3 regions of the Cytobacillus sp. SAFR-174 genome follow, and region 1 is predicted to be linked to each of the others. Evidence: riboswitches for the same ligand, from Rfam matches in the RefSeq annotation. Region 1 holds a riboswitch; each other region holds the start of a gene.

What was found. A riboswitch is a leader RNA that binds a small molecule or an ion and turns the genes downstream of it on or off. The one in region 1 is predicted to bind S-adenosylmethionine.
Region 2: it holds a riboswitch for S-adenosylmethionine, as region 1 does, so the genes downstream of both, ACTHRG_RS03725 (methionine biosynthesis PLP-dependent protein) here and ACTHRG_RS07705 (methionine ABC transporter ATP-binding protein) in region 1, are expected to answer to the same signal.
Region 3: it holds a riboswitch for S-adenosylmethionine, as region 1 does, so the genes downstream of both, ACTHRG_RS00295 (2,3-diketo-5-methylthiopentyl-1-phosphate enolase) here and ACTHRG_RS07705 (methionine ABC transporter ATP-binding protein) in region 1, are expected to answer to the same signal.

Annotation. Positions count from the first base shown of each region.
Region 1 covers NZ_JBQCMZ010000005.1:207,611-213,986, forward strand. Annotated here, with positions in the region: gene ACTHRG_RS07700 (O-acetylhomoserine aminocarboxypropyltransferase/cysteine synthase family protein) at 43-1,359, shown strand; SAM riboswitch class I at 1,500-1,603, shown strand; gene ACTHRG_RS07705 (methionine ABC transporter ATP-binding protein) at 1,756-2,781, shown strand; gene ACTHRG_RS07710 (methionine ABC transporter permease) at 2,774-3,442, shown strand; gene ACTHRG_RS07715 (MetQ/NlpA family ABC transporter substrate-binding protein) at 3,455-4,300, shown strand; gene ACTHRG_RS07720 (carboxymuconolactone decarboxylase family protein) at 4,424-4,795, shown strand; gene ACTHRG_RS07725 (hypothetical protein) at 5,090-5,242, shown strand; gene sufC (Fe-S cluster assembly ATPase SufC) at 5,576-6,361, shown strand.
Region 2 covers NZ_JBQCMZ010000002.1:282,824-289,199, forward strand. Annotated here, with positions in the region: gene metH (methionine synthase) at 1-393, opposite strand, end outside; gene ACTHRG_RS03715 (bifunctional homocysteine S-methyltransferase/methylenetetrahydrofolate reductase) at 386-2,236, opposite strand; gene metC (cystathionine beta-lyase) at 2,241-3,425, opposite strand; gene ACTHRG_RS03725 (methionine biosynthesis PLP-dependent protein) at 3,422-4,534, opposite strand; SAM riboswitch class I at 4,611-4,726, opposite strand; gene ACTHRG_RS03730 (H-type small acid-soluble spore protein) at 4,927-5,106, opposite strand; gene ACTHRG_RS03735 (hypothetical protein) at 5,271-5,510, shown strand; gene sucA (2-oxoglutarate dehydrogenase E1 component) at 5,825-6,376, shown strand, end outside.
Region 3 covers NZ_JBQCMZ010000001.1:58,073-64,448, forward strand. Annotated here, with positions in the region: gene ACTHRG_RS00270 (PAS domain-containing sensor histidine kinase) at 1-555, shown strand, start outside; gene ACTHRG_RS00275 (methylated-DNA--[protein]-cysteine S-methyltransferase) at 572-1,072, shown strand; gene ACTHRG_RS00280 (metalloregulator ArsR/SmtB family transcription factor) at 1,185-1,766, shown strand; gene ACTHRG_RS00285 (carbon-nitrogen family hydrolase) at 1,805-2,590, opposite strand; gene ACTHRG_RS00290 (pyridoxal phosphate-dependent aminotransferase) at 2,736-3,908, shown strand; SAM riboswitch class I at 3,996-4,099, shown strand; gene ACTHRG_RS00295 (2,3-diketo-5-methylthiopentyl-1-phosphate enolase) at 4,185-5,417, shown strand; gene ACTHRG_RS00300 (2-hydroxy-3-keto-5-methylthiopentenyl-1-phosphate phosphatase) at 5,410-6,072, shown strand; gene ACTHRG_RS00305 (methylthioribulose 1-phosphate dehydratase) at 6,069-6,376, shown strand, end outside.

The sequences.
Region 1 (6,376 bases):
TTCTAAATTAGATACAATCATTTTTATAGAGGAGAGATAGCGATGACGGACAAACAGAAAAATTACCGCTTTGAAACAATTGGAGTACATGGGGGGCTGAAGCCTGACCCTGTAACTGGCGCGAGGGCGGTCCCAATTTATCAGAATAATGCTTATCAGTTCAAGAATACAGATCACGCAGCAGATCTCTTTGCCCTGAAAGAGCCGGGATATATTTATAGCAGAATACATAATCCCACTGTCAGTGTATTTGAGGAAAGAGTGGCCCTGCTTGAAGGAGGAGTGGGTGCGCTGGCTCTTGCCAGCGGCCAGTCTGCTATTACGCTTGCCATTTTAAATATTGCCGAAGCTGGTGATGAAATTGTTGCTGCATCCAATTTATATGGAGGTACTTATAATTTGTTTGCAGTCACACTTCCCAAGTATGGAATAAAGGTGAAACTGGTCGATCCAAAGGATCCGGAAAATTTCCGCAGCGCCATTACAGATAAAACAAAGGCTGTCTTTGCCGAAACGATTGGAAACCCGAGCCTGAAAATCCTGGATATTGAAAAGGTTGCCGCAATTGCACACGAAAAAGGTGTGCCGCTGATTGTCGATAACACTTTTGCTACCCCTTATCTTTGCAGGCCTATTGAACATGGAGCTGATATTGTCATACACTCTGCGACAAAATGGCTGCTCGGCAATGGTACCACTATGGGGGGAATAATAGTTGACGGCGGAAAATTCGACTGGAATTCCCCTAAGTTCCCGGGATTCACAGAGCCGGATCCGAGCTACCATAATATTGTCTATAGCGAAGCAATCGGCGAAGCAGCTTATATTATCAAAGCCCGTGTACAGCTGTTAAGAGACTTAGGGCCGGCAATGAGTGCGCAAAGTGCATTTCAGTTCACATTGGGCCTTGAGACTCTGCATGTAAGAATGAAGGAGCATGTTGCCAATACTAAAAAGGTAGTGGAATATCTGGAGGCGCATCCGGCCGTTAATTGGGTGCTCTATCCAGGTCATGAAAGCCACCCGGACAAAGAATTGGCAGATAAATATTTGCCAAAAGGAGCCGGAGCAGTGGCTGTATTTGGAATAGCTGGCGGAAGAGAGGCTGGAGCCAAGCTGATCAATAGCCTGCAGCTATGGGCACATGTGGCAAATGTCGGGGACGCAAAGAGCCTGATTATTCACCCTGCAAGCACTACTCATCAGCAGCTGGATGAAGAAGGCTTAAAGGCTGCGGGAGTTTCGGAGGATCTAATTCGGATTTCGATCGGCATCGAAAATGCAGAAGATTTAATTGAAGACCTGGAACAGGCGATAGAAGCAGCTGCAGGTCTCACATCACTTGCTGCAAAAGCGTAAAGGGAAATTTACCATTCACTTTTTTCCGAAAGTTTGAAATTTCATCGTTGACACCTTTTTAATGGCTATGATACGATAGCAAACGTAATTAAAAAACTGCTTAATTCATTTAAAGTATTAATTGAATATAGAACGTAACGCTCTTATCAAGAGAGGTGGAGGGAAGTGCCCTATGAAGCCCGGCAACCGTCAATTAGTTGAAATGGTGCCAATTCACTCAAAGCATAGCTTTGATAGATGAGAGAAAGGACTAAATCTCTTTATGCCTTTCTGCTCATGTGCAGAAAGGCATTTTTGCTTTTGCGCATGAAAGCCTATGAGGAGTAAAAGATAAGGGAATAAAAGCAGTCTATTAATTATTATCTGTATCTTTCGATAAAAGAGGTGACTATCACGTTGATTTCCATAAAGGATGTACAGAAGATATTTTCTTCAAAAAAAGGCCAGGTTAAAGCAGTTGATGATGTAAACCTGGAGGTAAAAGAAGGAGAAATATTCGGTGTTATCGGATATAGCGGTGCAGGTAAAAGTACCTTAATCCGCATGCTCAATGGGCTGGAGCTTCCTACCCATGGCAGTGTTACTGTAGCAGGCAATGAGGTTTCAAAGATAAAGGGAAGCAAGCTGAGAAAAGCTCGTCAGGAAATAAGCATGATTTTCCAGCATTTCAACCTGTTATGGTCAAGAACAGTAAGAGAAAATATTGCATTTCCGCTTGAAATCGCAGGTGTTTCCCGGCAGGAAAGGCTCAAAAGAGTAGACGAGCTCATTAAACTCGTCGGTCTGGAAGGAAGGGAAGATGCCTACCCTTCTCAGCTTAGCGGAGGTCAAAAGCAAAGGGTCGGAATTGCCAGAGCCCTTGCCAATAATCCAAAAGTGCTGCTTTGTGATGAGGCGACATCTGCCCTTGATCCTCAGACAACAGATTCCATTTTGGAGCTGCTTGTAGACATCAATGAACGACTGGGCTTAACCATTGTCCTTATTACACATGAAATGCATGTAATCCGTAAAATCTGCCATCGGGTTGCTGTTATGGAAGGCGGCCGGATTGTGGAAATCGGACCTGTATTGGATGTCTTTAAGAATCCGAAAGCTGTGATTACAAAGCGCTTTGTCCAGCAGGTGACAGAGCCTGAAGAAACGAAGGAAACAATTGATCATCTGGTCGATTTGTATCCAAAAGGAAAAGTAGTCCAATTAGGATTTGTCGGCGAATCAGCTGAACAGCCATTGATTACAAACCTGATCCGTCACTTCCAGGTAACTGTTAATATTCTTCAGGGGAAGATTTCCCAGACGCAGAATGGTTCCTACGGTACCTTATTCATCCATGTTGATGGAGAACCAGAGGAAGTTGCAAAAGCAATCGAATATATCCATTCTCAGCAAGTGGGCGTGGAGGTGATTTCCAATGCTTAATGAATGGTTTCCAAATGTGAAATGGGACTCCATGTGGGAAGCTACTGTGGAAACTCTCTATATGACAGCTATTTCTGTTATTGCAACCTTTATTTTAGGAGCGATTTTGGGGCTGCTGCTCTTTTTGACCTCGAAAGGGAATATATGGGAAAATGCAGCAGTCAATAAAGTTATCTCTGCGTTCGTCAATATTTTCCGTTCGATTCCATTTATTATCCTGATTGTATTGCTGATTCCTTTCACGAAGCTTTTGCTTGGAACAATGATTGGGGAGGATGCGGCATTGCCTGCATTAATTATTGGTGCTGCCCCGTTTTATGCCCGAATGGTGGAAATCGGCTTGAGGGAAATTGACAAAGGGGTAATTGAAGCTGCCAAGTCTATGGGCGCAAAAACAAGCACGATCATCTGGAAGGTTCTGCTTCCAGAATCAATGCCCGCCCTTGTTTCGGGAATTACTGTGACAGCTATCGCACTGGTTGGCTACACGGCAATGGCTGGTGTAATCGGTGCCGGGGGACTTGGAAATCTGGCTTATCTGGAAGGATTCCAGCGGAGCCGAAGTGATGTAACGCTTATGGCGACCGTCATTATTTTAATCATCGTATTTATCATCCAGTTTATTGGAGATATCATTACAACAAAATTAGACAAACGATAAGGAGAGATTGACATGAAAAAATGGTTATCACTTGCTCTTGCACTGGCAGTTGCACTTGTTCTTGCAGCTTGCGGCACTTCAGAAGAGGGCGGCAATGCCGGAGAAGGCGGAGATAGTAAAGATAGCAAAAAGATTACAGTGGGGGCTTCCAATGTCCCTCATGCTGAAATTCTTGACGAAGCAAAGCCATTACTTGAAGAAAAAGGCTTTGAACTTGATGTTGTAACATTCCAGGATTATGTATTGCCAAACCAGGCTCTAGAGTCTAAAGAACTTGATGCTAACTACTTCCAGCACATTCCTTATCTTGAGTCACAAAAGGCTGAGCATGGATATGATTTTACGAATGCAGGCGGAATTCATATTGAACCAATCGGTGTGTATTCCCAAAAGTATAAAAAACTTGAGGAGCTTCCAAAGGGTGCAACCATCATCATGAGCAACTCAGTCGCAGACCATGGCCGCATCCTTTCCATGCTTGAAGCTGAGGGACTTATCACTTTAAATGAAGATGTGGAAAAAACGGAAGCAACACTGGAAGATATAAAAGAAAATCCAAAAAAATTAAAGTTTGATACTGAATATGAAGCATCACTTCTTCCTCAGATTTACAATAATGGAGAAGGAGACGCAGTCCTGATTAACTCCAACTATGCAATCGATGCAGGATTAAATCCTCTTAAAGATTCAATTGCAATCGAAGATAAAGATTCACCATATGTAAATGTAATTGCAGTACGCACAGGTGATGAAGAAAAAGAAGGAATTAAAGCTCTTGTGGAAGTGCTTCGTTCCAAGGAAATCCAGGATTTCATTCTTGAAAAATATGAAGGTGCCGTTGTGCCGGTATCTGAGTAAAGCAGAAATGCAGGCGTTCACAGCGCCTGTTTTTTTTGTGGATCAGCAATCCCGCTTCCCGTATAGATTGAAAAGCAATCAAACATACTAACCTTGATACTATTTGAAATGGAGTGGAGATCGATGGAACATTATCAGGAACCTTCAAACTCAATAGAAGAAGCCCTGCATGATTATAAAGTCGGATTAGGTGTTTTTACTGAAAAAATGCCGGATTTGGCAAAGCATTATAATGCTTTTACAGAAGCCTGCTTTAAAGAAGGAGTGTTATCCCAAAAAGAGAAGCAGCTGATCGCCCTCGGCATCAGTTTATATTCTCAGGATGAGTACTGCATTATTTACCACATGAAAGGCTGCATTGATCAAGGTGCGTCTGAAGAAGAGATTCTTGAGGCAGTAGGAGTAACAGCAGCTTTTGGCGGCGGAGCGGCAATGAGCCAGGCAGTTACGCTTGTCCAGGAGGCCATGACCGAATTGAATCAGCGAAATCACTGAAAATCTTCTCCTGCTTAGCAGCAGGAGTTTTCTTTTGAAATGATGATTTTTCAGAAAATTTATAAAAACAACCATTAATCCAGAGCATTCGGCCAGTATTCTAAGGATAGGAAGTATGAAAGCGTTTCACCAGTTCTCATTCCTTATTTTGCTAAAAAAATCAGGTTTTTTCCGCTTTGTGCGGGGTATAGTGTGAGTGTTAAGATTTTAGATGTAAAACCAAATGCTGAAAAGCATAAAAACCGAAAGGATTGATTCATTATCAGTCAGTTACAGCTGAACTACACGAGTGAAATGGAAAAAGCTATGCAAGCTGCCCATGGAGTTGGATATGAAGTGTACAGCCGGAAACATGATATTCGAATGGAAGTTGAAAAAAGACGTGAAGAAGATTATCTTCAAAGCCAGCGGTTAGTTGCAGATCTTGAAAGAAAAATTCATTCCTAAGTTAAAGGTATATATAATAATGAAGTAAATAGTAACCAGTGCCAATGATGCACTGGTTTTCTTTTTGCAGTACATGAAATTACAGTACCGGGAAAAAATAGACAGGACATGCTGGTTTCCGGTAATTTCACTCTTTGATGACAAAGATTTTATATGATAAAATCTATATCTGCAGGCTTTCTAAACATTTTCGTTTGAAAAGTTTGTTTATGGTCTCAAAGAGTTGCTATGATATTTGATTTGTTATAAGATTGTAATGAGAATAAAATGAGAATAGAGATTTGCGGATGAAACCGATTTACAAATCTTTTTTTATTGACGGAGGTATATATTATGGCAGGATCAGTACTTACAATTAAAGACCTTCATGTTGCTATTGAGGGAAAAGAAATACTAAAAGGTGTAAACCTTGAGATTAAAGGCGGAGAAATTCACGCAATCATGGGGCCGAACGGTACAGGTAAATCTACTTTATCTTCTGCTATCATGGGCCATCCAAAATATGAAGTAACACAGGGAAGCATCACTTTAGATGGTAAAGATGTTCTTGAAATGGAAGTTGACGAGCGCGCACGTGCCGGCCTATTCCTTGCAATGCAATATCCAAGTGAAATCAGCGGCGTAACAAATGCCGATTTTTTACGTTCTGCAATTAATAGCCGCCTTGAAGAAGGAAATGAAATTTCTCTTATGAAATTCATCCGCAAAATGGACAGCAAGATGGAATTCCTTGAAATGGATCTTGACATGGCTCAGCGTTATCTTAATGAAGGTTTCTCAGGCGGAGAAAAGAAGCGCAATGAAATTCTTCAATTAATGATGCTTGAACCTAAAATGGCTATCCTGGATGAAATCGATTCCGGATTGGATATCGATGCATTGAAAGTTGTTTCAAAAGGAATCAATGAAATGCGCGGAGAAGAGTTCGGATGCTTAATCATCACACACTATCAGCGCCTTCTTAACTACATCACACCTGACCATGTTCACGTCATGATGCAGGGCCGCGTTGTAAAATCAGGCGGACCGGAGCTTGCACAGCGCTTAGAAGCTGAAGGATATGACTGGATTAAGAAAGAATTGGGCATTGAAGACGAAACAGTTGGGCAAGAAGCGTAAGCGTTAGGGGGATCA
Region 2 (6,376 bases), on a different contig from region 1:
AACACTCAGTGTCTTCGTAGTTGGTCCCATAGCGCCTGCCACATATCTCGGCCATTCAGGAGTAGACATGCGGTCTGCAGCTTCTCTGGCAATTTCAACAGCAATTTTATTCAATTCATAAGCTTTTTCTTCCAGATCGTAATCTGCGAGAACAATGCTGGTTGCGCCAAAGGTGTTAGTTTCAATAATGTCTGCGCCGGCTTTTAAATATTCAAGGTGAATATGTTCAATAACCGATGGAGCTGTAATATTTAAATTCTCGTTGCAGCCTTCATATTCTTCTCCGCCAAAATCATCCGCTGAAAGATTGGCTCTTTGAAGCATGGTGCCCATTGCTCCGTCCATGATCAGAATCTTCTTTTTTAGCTGCTCCTGCAGTGATGGTTTATGCATGCTGTTTCCTCCTTGAAAGCCGTTCGGTTGTCTCACGGGCATAATTTGATAGCTCGACAGTCATTTCATAACGCATAAATGGAGTGATAAGGTAAATGCCATTAAACAGCTCTGCCGCAGCATCGATCAGCGACTTGGCAATGGCAATGCCTTCAGCGCCAGCTCGTGCTGGATCATCTTTTAATGAAGCCATTCTGCTTCTAATACTGTCGGAAATTTTGATTCCCGGAACTTCATTATGAAGAAACTCTGCATTCCGGCTGCCGGTAAGAGGCATTAAGCCTATATAGACAGGTGCTTTTAAATCTTTCACAGCCTCATGAACCTCAAGCAGTTTTTCTTCAGAGAAAACAGGCTGCGAGATAAAATAATCCGCACCATGCTCCAGTTTCTTTTCGAGCCGCCCGACAGCTTTTTCCAAAGAGCGGACATTGGGGTTAAAAGCGCCTGCAACTGAAAAGGCTGCTTTCTGGCCCAGGTCTTTCCCTGAAAACGATAATCCTTCATTTAACTGCTTGATCATACTGATCAATTCAAATGAAGAAACATCATAGACAGAAGAGGCGCCAGGAAAATCACCGACACGGGCAGGGTCTCCTGTTACAGCAAGAATATCATTTAAACCGAGGGCATGAAGACCCATTAAATGGGATTGAAGCCCTATTATATTTCGATCCCTGCAGGTTACATGCACAAGGGGGCGCAGTCCAGTCTGCTGTTTGACAAGATAGCCAAGTGCAGAGTTGCATACCCTTGGTGAAGCAAGAGAATTATCTGCAAGAGTAATAGAATCGATTCCAGCATTCTTCAATGCCTTTGCACCTTCGAAAAAGCGGGCAGTATCAAGCTTCCTTGGCGGATCCAGCTCAACAATTACCGATGGCCTCTCTCTGACAATATCCTGAAGAGGAGGAAGCTCTCTGGATGATTCCGGTTTCTCTGAAACTATGACTTTATTAACTGCCTTTATTTCTTTTTCCTCGATTGGAGGAAGTCCTTTTAATACATCAGCAAACGCCTTGATATGGTCAGGTGTTGTTCCGCAGCACCCTCCAAGAAGGCGGACACCCTGATTCCGGAATTCTATTGCGGACTGCCGGAAATATTCCGCATCACCTTCATAATGGAATTTGCCGTCCGTATAAGCTGGAATACTGGCATTTGGATATGCCGATAAATGGGCATGTTTTAGCAAAGGTACACTTTCGAGCGTTTTCAGCATATGATGGGGGCCAAGCCTGCAATTGATTCCCACCACATCTGCGCCCATGCCGTCAAGCTTTGTTAATGCGTCTGCTATAGGAGTCTGGTTCTGAAGAACTCCAGCTTCCTGAAGTGAAACCTGTGCGATAATCGGCAAATCGGTTTCTTTTCTGGCTATTGCCAGAACCGTCTCAAGTTCTTCTAGATCATAATAGGTTTCAAGCAAAATACCATCTACATCCTCAAGCAGCAGACAATAAAGCTGCTCACGAAAGCTTCTTTTTATTTCCTCCAGTGTAATCATGTTCGGTTTGAATCCTCTGATCCCGCCGATTGTACCGGCAACATATGCGCGTCCCGCGGCAGCTTTTTTGGCAATCCGGGCTGCCGCACTGTTAATCTCTTTCACAGAGTCTTCAAGCCCATATCGCTGCAGCTTCAGATAATTCGCTGCATACGTATTGGTTTGGATCAACTCAGCCCCTGCGCCTATGTACGCTTCATGGATGTGCTGGATCTGCTCAGATTGCGATAGATTTAATTCCTCAAAACAGCTGTCGGTGCCATAGGAGTAAAGAAGAGTTCCCATCGCTCCATCTGCTATGATGATTTCATTCTTTAATTTATCCAGGAAACTCAAAGTATCACCCCCGCTGTAAAATGGATTGCTTTGTTTGTTCGACTGCAGATAAAGCTGCATTAAAATCTTTCATAATATCGTCTGCGTTCTCCAGGCCAACAGAAAGACGGAGAAGACTGTCTGTAATTCCGCGCTGTTCTCTTTCAGATGCAGGCATGGCTGCATGCGACATTTTGGCAGGGTAGGAGAGGATGGATTCAACTGCTCCCAGACTTACTGCAAAAACAGGAATTTTCGCATTTTCCACAAATACTCTCATCGACTTTTCATCTTCAAGTTCAAAAGACAAGACGGCACCTGCATTCACAGCCTGCTTTTTCTGAATATCATAGCCGGGATGTTCTGCAAAACCGGGATAATGAACTTTCTTTACTGCTGGGTGATCATGAAGGAAACGAGCAATCTTCTCAGCTGATTTCACAGACTGATCCAGCCTTACCTGCAGCGTTTTAATTCCTCTCAGCACAAGCCAGGCATCCTGAACACCCAGAACAGCTCCAAAGGAATTTTGGAGAAAAGCCAGTCTTGCACCTAACTCCGGATCCTTTACAACAGCTAAGCCGGCTACGACGTCACTGTGTCCGGATAAGAATTTGGTTGCGCTGTGCAGCACGATATCCGCCCCTAAAGAGAGCGGTTTTTGAAGGGCAGGGGTCAGGAATGTATTATCCACAAATGTCAGGGCTCCATGCTGTCTTGCAAGTGAACTGATGGCCTGTATATCTGTCACTTTCAGCAGCGGATTGGAAGGAGTCTCTACATAGAAAACTTTCGTGTTTGGACGGATTGCTTCTTTTACTTCCTCTAGATTAGTCATATCAACAAATGTGTGCTCAATGCCAAAACGGGACAGGACTTCTGTTGTCATGCGATAGGTTCCGCCATATACGTCTTCTGTTATGACCACATGATCTCCCTGTGACAAGAGGAGGAATGCTGTAGAAATGGCAGCCATTCCAGAAGAAAAGGCAAACCCTCTAATCCCTTCTTCAAGCTCGGCGATGACTTCCTCAAGTGCTTCCCTTGTTGGATTCAGGCTGCGGCTGTAATCATATTTTCCGAATGCATCTATATCTTTTTGATGGAAAGTGGAGGCATGCTGGATCGGTACACTGACTGCTCCTGTTTCCGGGTCGAACTTTTGATTATTGTGAAGCAATTTCGTTTGAAATGTGTAATTCGTACTCATCGTACTGCCTCCTTTAAAACCTTTGCAAAAGCATGTTCAAGATCCGACTTCAAATCTTCTGCATTTTCGATTCCAACCGAGAAACGCAGAAGCCTGTTACAGACACCGGTTTCAATGCGGATCTCTTCTGGGATGTCCGCATGCGTTTGTGTTGCGGGATATGTTATAAAACTCTCGACTCCGCCAAGGCTTTCAGCAAAGGAGATGAGGGAGAGGCTCTGCAGAAAAGGATTCACCCAGGATTCATCCTGGACCCGGAAAGATATCATTCCTCCTTTGCCTGGATAAAGAACATCCGTTACGGCAGCGTGGTCTGATAAGAAAGCCGCTAATTCCCGGGCATTTTTTTCATGACGTTCCATGCGAAGAGAGAGTGTCTTCATGCCTCTGATCAAAAGCCAGGAATCAAATGGGCTAAGGACTGCACCGGCAGCATTGTGGTTCATGGCAAGATCCTCACATAACTGTTTGCCTTTTGCGACAACTAAACCGGCAAGTACATCATTATGTCCTCCAAGATACTTTGTCGCACTATGGATGACAATATCAGCACCAAGCTTTAGAGGCTGCTGAAGAAGGGGGGTGTAAAATGTGTTATCAACGATCAGGAGAATATTATGCCGTTTCGCGATATCAGCTATTAACTGAATATTTGTCTCTTCCATCAGCGGATTAGTGGGAGTCTCCAGAAAAATAGCTTTCGTATTTTCGGTGATTAATTCTTCAACATTTTCCGGAGTGCTCGTATTCACATATTTGCTCTGCAGTCCCCATTTTTTGAAGCCCTGTTCAAGCAGACGATAGGTTCCGCCGTATAAATCCTTGGAAACAATCCACTCATCACCTGATTTAAAGAGGGAAAGAATCGTAAGGATGGCGGCCATACCAGAACTGCAGGCATAGCCTTGATCGCCTTCTTCCAGATCGGCGATCGCCTTTTCAAGCAGCTGGCGGGTAGGATTGCCTGTTCGGCTATAGTCAAAGCCGGTTGACTGGCCAATGCCTTCATGCCGGTAGGCAGTTGAAAAGTATACAGGCGGATTGACTGCACCTGTTGCTGATTCGCTCCTGTTTCCGATTTGCGCTAATTTGGTGTCAATATTGTACATGCTGGTAAACACTCCTTCATCATAATAAAAAAAAGCCTTCTATAAGAAGAAGACTTTTTAATGTAAACAGCCATTCTTCTTATCTTTCAAGTTTCTAAAAAACTTGCAGGAATTAGCACCTTTTCAATCAAAATACGATTGCTGGTTGCTGAGGCGTCGTCGGGCCTTACCCTCGACCTCTCTGGATAAGAAATCAAATATTAAATTTTCTCTAAACTTTACTACAGTAAACCGTTAATAGTCAACACTTTTTTGAATATTTCATGTTATAAAAAATATACGGCCAGGCATCTTGAGTCCTTCTGCCTTAAAAATCTGTTTTAAGGAGGAATAAGGAGGATCTTGAACCAAAAAAACTTTCCATTACATTCTGGAAAGTTTTGTTAGGGTATTCATTCTTCAATCAAATCGTTAACCGACACATCCATTTCTTTTTCAGAATTTGCTTTAGTGTAAATGCGTGCTGTCTTAGTCTGCTCATCTACATGCTGAATGATGATCGGTATGCCATTTAAAGTAACACTGTGCATTTCAGCAGACTCAGCAATCTCTTTTGCTCTGCCTATATTCATGGAAAAACCTCCTGAATTTGAATAATTTTAATGTGCCTTAAAAAGACACATATTATTCTTTTAAAATTTGCCTGGCATAAACTGTTATAGGTAGACCTCTTTAAAGTTCAGAATATTTCCTTTATAATAATGAGGAAAATAATATTTCTTGGAGGGAAGCTTTTATGCAAGAACATAGTCACTGCCGTCACAGATTTACCGAAACAGATGGGCCAGCCGTTTTCCGGACAATTGATGGCATTGAAGTGAATGTTGCCGGCAGCTTATTCCAAAAATGTACAACATGCGGTCATTTTGATTTTCCCGTGGATACTAGAGAAGCCATTGAATCTTCCCTTAAAGAAAACAGAAAAAATACCAATGAATCGAAACAAATCTATATTAACCTGGTAGAAACTTTTTAAAGCCGAAACTTTTCGGCTTTTTTTATGTTCAGTTATTTCATATTTATAAATGTTTACCTTTTTACAAATCATTTTTTTAGAATAAGTAATTACTAGAAAAAATTTTTTATAGTTTTCCACTATATTCATGTTTTTATCTTTGTACAACTAGATTTTACGTGTTAGAATAGCTGTGGAAACGTTTTATCCTCTGAAAAATATTATTATTCGTAAAAATGAATTGTTAATTTCTTCTAATGATGGGTATTGTACTTTTAGAGAGAAAAAACGTATTGAATTATTCACTTACAAAACAGTTATGGAGGTAATTTTCCATGAAAAAGCCATCGAATGGTGAGGGACCTTTTGAACAGGGATTTCATGGCCCAAACCTTGGCTACGTTATTGAACTTTATGAAAGATATTTAGAGGATCCATCCTCGATTGATCCTGAAATGAAAGAGTACTTTGAAAAAAATGGTTCCCCTTTAACAAGTGAAGGGACGGGACAAATGGCTTCATCAGCAAATCAGCCAATGAATGCCGGACAGCTTGAGAAAACACTTGCTGCTATTCGCCTGGCTGATAATATCCGCACATATGGCCACTTGGCTGCCGATATCTATCCGCTGGGTAACAATAAATCGGAAACTGCTTTATTTGAACTGAGCAAATATGGCTTAACTGAAAATGACTTAAAAGAGATCCCTGCTGGTGTCATTACCAAAGATGCCACATACCCTTTACGCAACGGACTTGAAGCAATTGAATTCCTGAAGAGCGCTTATATGGGACCCATTGCTTTTGAATTCCAGCATATATTTGATGAAAACGAAAAAGACTGGCTTCGCCGTAAAATAGGAGCCAACAGCCATAAGCTGTCAATG
Region 3 (6,376 bases), on a different contig from region 1:
GGCAGTGTTAAAGAAGATCATACGATGTATTTCAATGTGATCACCACTGAGCTCAGCAGGATAGATTCAATTATTAATGAATTTCTTATTCTTGCTAAGCCTCAAGCTGTCAAATTTGTAGAAAAAGACATTTCACAAATCATGAAAGAAACAGTCGATCTTCTTAGTGCCCAGGCCGTTCTGCACAATGTTCAATTCAGAACTTATTATGAACAGAACTTGCCCAGGGTTTTCTGTGAATCCAATCAAATGAAAAAGGTTTTTATTAATATAATAAAAAATGCAATTGAAGTCATGCCAAAGGGTGGATATATTACAGTATCCATTCAAAAAGAATCGGACCAAAAAGTTCACATATCCATAGGGGATGAAGGAACTGGAATTCCTGCACATAAAATAAAAAAGCTTGGTGAGCCTTTCTATACTACAAAGGAAAGAGGTACTGGACTTGGCTTAATGGTTACATATAAAATTGTAGAAGAACACAAGGGAACAATTGAAGTGGAAAGCAAATTGGGTGAAGGAACTGTTTTCCACATCTATTTGCCCACATAATAAAGGCGGGAATGAAATGACAGGCAGAGTTTATTCTAAGAAAATGACACCGGCTGGAGACATTTACATCGTAGCAGAAAATGGAATCCTTTTGGCTTTATACATGGGGGAAGCTGATTTTCTGGAAGGGGAAGAGGTCTCATCATTGCAATTTAATCCCTCTGACTCTTTGTTAAAAAAGTGTGCTCTCCAGCTTGAGGAATACTTTGACGGACATAGGAAGGCCTTTGATCTCCCAATTGACCCTAATGGAACTGAATTCCAAATAGCAGTATGGAAAGAGCTTTGCCTCATCCCATTTGGGGAGACAAGAAGCTATCATGACATTGCTGTTAAAATAGGGAAAGACAAAGCTGTGCGGGCCATTGGACAGGCAAATAAGGCCAATCGCCTTCCAATCATTATTCCTTGCCATCGTGTTATCGGCAAAAATAAATCACTAACCGGGTATGCAGGAAGCAGGACAGAAATTAAAGAAATATTATTATCCCTTGAAGGGGCTAATTATGCTAAATAGTTGTCAAAATCACCTCTTAGGGTGATTTTTTTGTTTCTTAAATTTTGTTGACGAGAGATAACATGTTCGACTAATATCTAATTAGATGATAATCGAAATGAGGCTCTGTATTATGCAATTAAATCGTTTAGTGGCTTTTTATAAGACTATGGGAGACCCCACCAGAATCCGGATTGTTTTTCTCCTTGCCAAAGGGCCGCTGCATGGCCAGGCGATAGCCGGAAAGCTTGGCTTAACCCCGCCTACTATTACGCATCACCTAAATAAACTGCGGGAAATAAACCTTGTTTATCAAAGGAGAGATAAAAATACTGTTTATTTTTACCTGAATGAATCTGTACTGAAACAACAGTCAGGTGTTCTTGCAAAATTGGCAGACAAAGAGGAGGTTAAAAAAATGGAGGAATTAAATTCAGAAAACCAGAAGGTTATTGAAAATTTCTTTACACGGGATGGAAAGCTGAAGAATATTCCCGCCCAGAGAAAGAAGAAACTTATGGTTTTTGAGCACTTAATTAAAGGCTTGAAAATGGGCAAAAAATATGAAGAAAAAGAGCTTAACGAATATATCAAACAGTATCATGAAGACTATGCTACTATACGCAGAGAATTTATAATCAACCATTATATGTACCGTGAAAATGGAATTTACGAGTTAAACCCTCCTGAAATGTGGGCAAAAATAGAAGGGTAAGCAGGGGGTCCTGACAGGGCCCCCTGCAAACAAAGTCCTCAGCGGTAATAATCCGGTTTGCGGTCATCAAAAATCGGAATCAAGCTGCGGACTTCCTTCACTTTATCCAGGTCAATTTCACCATGAAGGATTTCTTCAGTTTCAGAGCCTTCAGAAAGCACATCACCCCAGGGATCTATAATCATCGAATGGCCAGCAAAGACATTAGCAGGATCTGAGCCGGAACGGTTGCAGGCAATGACATAGCATTGATTTTCAATGGCACGTGCAATCAAGAGCGCACGCCAATGTGCAAGCCGGGCCAATGGCCATTGGGCTACTACAAATAAAGCTTCTGCACCCCCTGCTGTATGGCTCCGCACCCACTCAGGAAAACGGATATCATAACAGATCATTCCTGCAAATCTCCTATTGTCCAGAGAAAATTCTCCTCTGGCTGACCCTCCTTTCAAATAGAGATGCTCATTCATAAGCTTAAATAAGTGCAGCTTGCTGTATTCATGTATAAAGTCTCCATTGTTATCTACAATCAGCAGCGTGTTAAATATACCATCGGATGTTTTCTTTGCAACAGACCCGCCAATCAGATGAACCTTATTTTTTTGTGCTGTCTCTTTCAAAAAAGCCAGTGCAAAGGCTGCATCCTGGTCCGCAATTTCATCCAATCTGGTCAAATCATAGCCTGTGGTCCAAAGCTCCGGAAGAACCAAAATGTCCGGATTGGACTTAAGCGCTTTATTAAACATGGCTTCAGCCGCTATAAAATTCTTCTCAGGTTTTCCAAAGGCGATATCCATTTGTAAACAGGCAACCTTTAATTTCATTTAACTCCCCCGCAATCATCTTTTCCTTATGTTATGATTAGTCCGATAGATATAAATTTTCTAAATTTTACTTTACAACTTATCATTTACGTTATATCATTTGTGACTATATTTTCAATCATTTTTTTAAAAGCAGGTGAACAATTTGATTAATTATCCGCAATCAGAACTATTAAAAAGTCTGCCAAAACAGTTTTTTGCCTCTTTGACAGCTAAGGTGGGGAAAAAGCTTGAACAGGGTCATGATGTCATCAACCTGGGACAGGGAAATCCTGATCTGCCTACCCCGGAGCATATTGTCAAGCGTCTTCATAGTGCAGCCGAAAACCCTCAAAACCATAAGTATTCTCCTTTTCAGGGTTACCCGTATTTAAAAAAGGCAGCAGCTGACTTTTATAAAAGGGAATATGATGTGGATTTGGACCCAGATACTGAAATAGCGATCCTTTTTGGAGGCAAAGCAGGGCTTGTTGAAATTCCTCAATGCCTTTTAAATCCCGGGGACAGCGTATTGGTTCCGGACCCGGGATATCCTGATTATTGGTCAGGAGTTGCGCTTGCTAAAGCAAAAATGGTAACAATGCCTCTGAGAGAGGAAAATAACTTCTTGCCTGTTTACAGTGAATTTCCAGCTGAGAAGCTTGATTCAGCCAAATTAATGTTTCTTAATTATCCAAATAATCCTACTGGAGCAGTGGCAAACATTGATTTTTTTCAGGAAACAGTCGAATTGAGCCGAAAGCATGGTATTTGCACCGTTCATGACTTTGCATATGGCGGAATTGGATTTGATGGAAAAAAACCAGTAAGTTTTCTTCAGGCAGATGGGGCAAAAGAGGTCGGAATTGAAATTTATACTCTTTCAAAGACCTTTAATATGGCTGGCTGGAGAGTAGGGTTTGCGGCTGGAAATGCAAGCGTTATTGCAGCACTGAACCTGATGCAGGATCATCTTTACGTCAGCTTGTTTGGAGCTGTTCAGGAAGCTGCGGCATCTGCTCTGTCAGGCTCACAGGATTGTGTAAAAGAGTTGAATTCAATCTACGAATCCAGACGAAATGCATTTATTTCCGGTCTCAGGGAAATCGGGTGGGATGTACAAGCGCCTCAAGGCTCCTTTTTTGCATGGCTTAAGGTCCCGGAATCATATACATCTGAAGAGTTTTCTGAGTATCTCCTGGAAAAAGCGCATATTGCAGTTGCACCAGGCAATGGGTTCGGCCAATTTGGAGAAGGATTTGTGAGAGCCGGTTTGCTGACATCTGAAGAAAGACTTAAAGAAGCGGTAAGGCGAATACAAAAATTAGATCTATTTTAATTTTTTCAAAAATTAAATTGACAAAAGTATTAAGCACTGTCATAATTCTAATTAAATTTCTAAATTAACTGAATAATAGATTTCGTTTTCTTATCAAGAGCAGGCGGAGGGACTAGCCCTATGAAGCCCGGCAACCGACTTAAACTTAAGCACGGTGCTAAATCTTGCAGCTTATAGCTGAAAGATAAGAAGATGTTAGATTGCTATGCTAACCTCTTCTTATTTGAAGAGGTTTTTTATTTTTCTCATTCTTTGATATTGAAAGGAAGAAGATTCATGAGCGAAATTATTGCAGCGTACCTAATACATGATGAAAAACATAATCCGGAGAAAAAAGCGGAGGAGATTGCTTTAGGTTTAACAGTTGGATCATGGACCCATCTGCCGGAGCTTGAAAAGCAGCAGCTAAAGAAGCATAAAGGCAGGGTCGTTTCTGTTGAAACCTTTACAAAAGATGCAGAAAGTAAGGAAACAGCAGCAATTATCAAGATTGCCTATCCTGCTGTAAATTTTAGTCCGGATTTACCGGCAATATTAACAACAGTCTTTGGGAAACTGTCACTGGACGGAAAGATTAAACTTTTGGATTTGCAGTTTTCCAATGAATTGAAAAATTTTTTCCCCGGACCTCGCTTTGGGATTGAAGGGCTGAGGGAAAAATTGAATGTATATGACAGGCCTCTTCTGATGAGCATCTTCAAAGGAGTGCTCGGCAAAGATATGGATTTTTTGACTTCTCAGCTGCGGGAACAGGCCATGGGCGGCATAGACCTTGTAAAAGACGATGAAATACTATTTGAAAACAGCCTTACACCGTTAGAAGCGCGGATAAAGGAAGGAAAAAAGGTGTTGAGACAGGTTTATGAAGAAACGGGCCATCGGACCTTATATGCCGTAAATTTAACAGGCAGGTCGTTTGAATTAAGAGATAAGGCAAGAAAGGCATCCAGTCTTGGAGCTGATCTTCTTCTTTTCAATGTATTCTCTTATGGGCTCGATGTATTGCAGTCTTTGAGGGAAGATGATGAGATTGAACTGTCTATCATGGCACATCCTGCAGTCAGCGGAGCCCTTTCAGCTTCAAGTGTTTATGGGATCTCCTATCCTTTGCTTTTAGGTAAACTGCTCAGGTATGCAGGGGCAGACTTGTCTCTTTTCCCTTCACCTTATGGGTCAGTAGCCCTTGAGAAAACCCAGGCATTATCAATTGCGGATAGCCTGACTGTGAATGATTTTTGCAAAAGAACTTTTCCGGTACCCTCAGCCGGCATCCATCCGGGTTTAGTGCCATTGCTATTCGAAGACTTCGGAATAGACAGTGTCATCAATGCCGGAGGCGGCGTACACGGGCACCCTGATGGGGCAAGAGGAGGCGGTTTGGCATTCCGCCAGGCGATTGATTTAACTTTAAAGGGAGCCTCTTTAGCCGATGCTCCATCAGACTTCCCAGAATTAAAAAGAGCGATTGATTTATGGGGATACAAAAAGGCGGCTTTAAAGAATGGCTAAAATAGCGGTATTTTGCGACTTTGATGGAACTATTACCGAAAAAGATAACATCATCAATATTATGAAACATTTTGCTCCTTCTGGGTGGGAGGGGATAAAAAATCAAGTCCTGCAGCAGGAAGTTTCTATTAAAGAGGGAGTAGGAAAGATGTTTTCCCTTCTCCCAAGCAAACTGAAAAGTGATCTTACTGATTTCATTTTAAAAAATGCAAAGATAAGAGAGGGTTTTCAGCCGTTTGTCGATTATCTGGCAGAAAAAGATATACCGCTTTATATAGTAAGCGGAGGAATAGACTTTTTTGTAGCTCCCGTTTTGGATAAGTATGGACCCTTTGAAGCAGTGTTCTGCAATGGTTCAGATTTTAGCGGAGACACAATAAAAATCTTATGGCCCCATAGCTGTGATGAAAAATGCGAAAATGATTGCGGCTGCTGCAAGCCTTCCATTATGCGGAAATTAGAGGATGAGGACACATTTAAAGTGGTAATCGGAGATTCAGTAACTGACCTTGAGGCTGCAAAACAGGCGGACTTTGTCATAGCAAGAGACTTGCTGCTTGAGAAAAGCAAGGAAATGAACCTTAAACATAATGCTTTTGAAACATTCTATGATTGCATTGAGGTCTTAAAAAATTTAAATGAGGTGAGAGTATGAGCAGACTTGAGGAAAAATGGAATGAGCTTGCAGATATTAAAGCCGAGCTCGCGGAAAGGGACTGGTTTATGGGAACGAGCGGAAATCTGGCCATTAAGGTCAGCTCAAGCCCGCTTCAATTCCTCGTAACTGCAAGCGGTAAGGATAAGCGGAAACGGACTGCAGAAGACTTTCTACTGGTGGATGAATTTGGCCGGCCGGTGGGCGAAACCCATTTAAAGCCATCCGCTGAAACACTTCTGCATACGGAAATATACAGAAGAACAAAAGCTGGATGCAGTCTCCATGTACATACAATTGATAA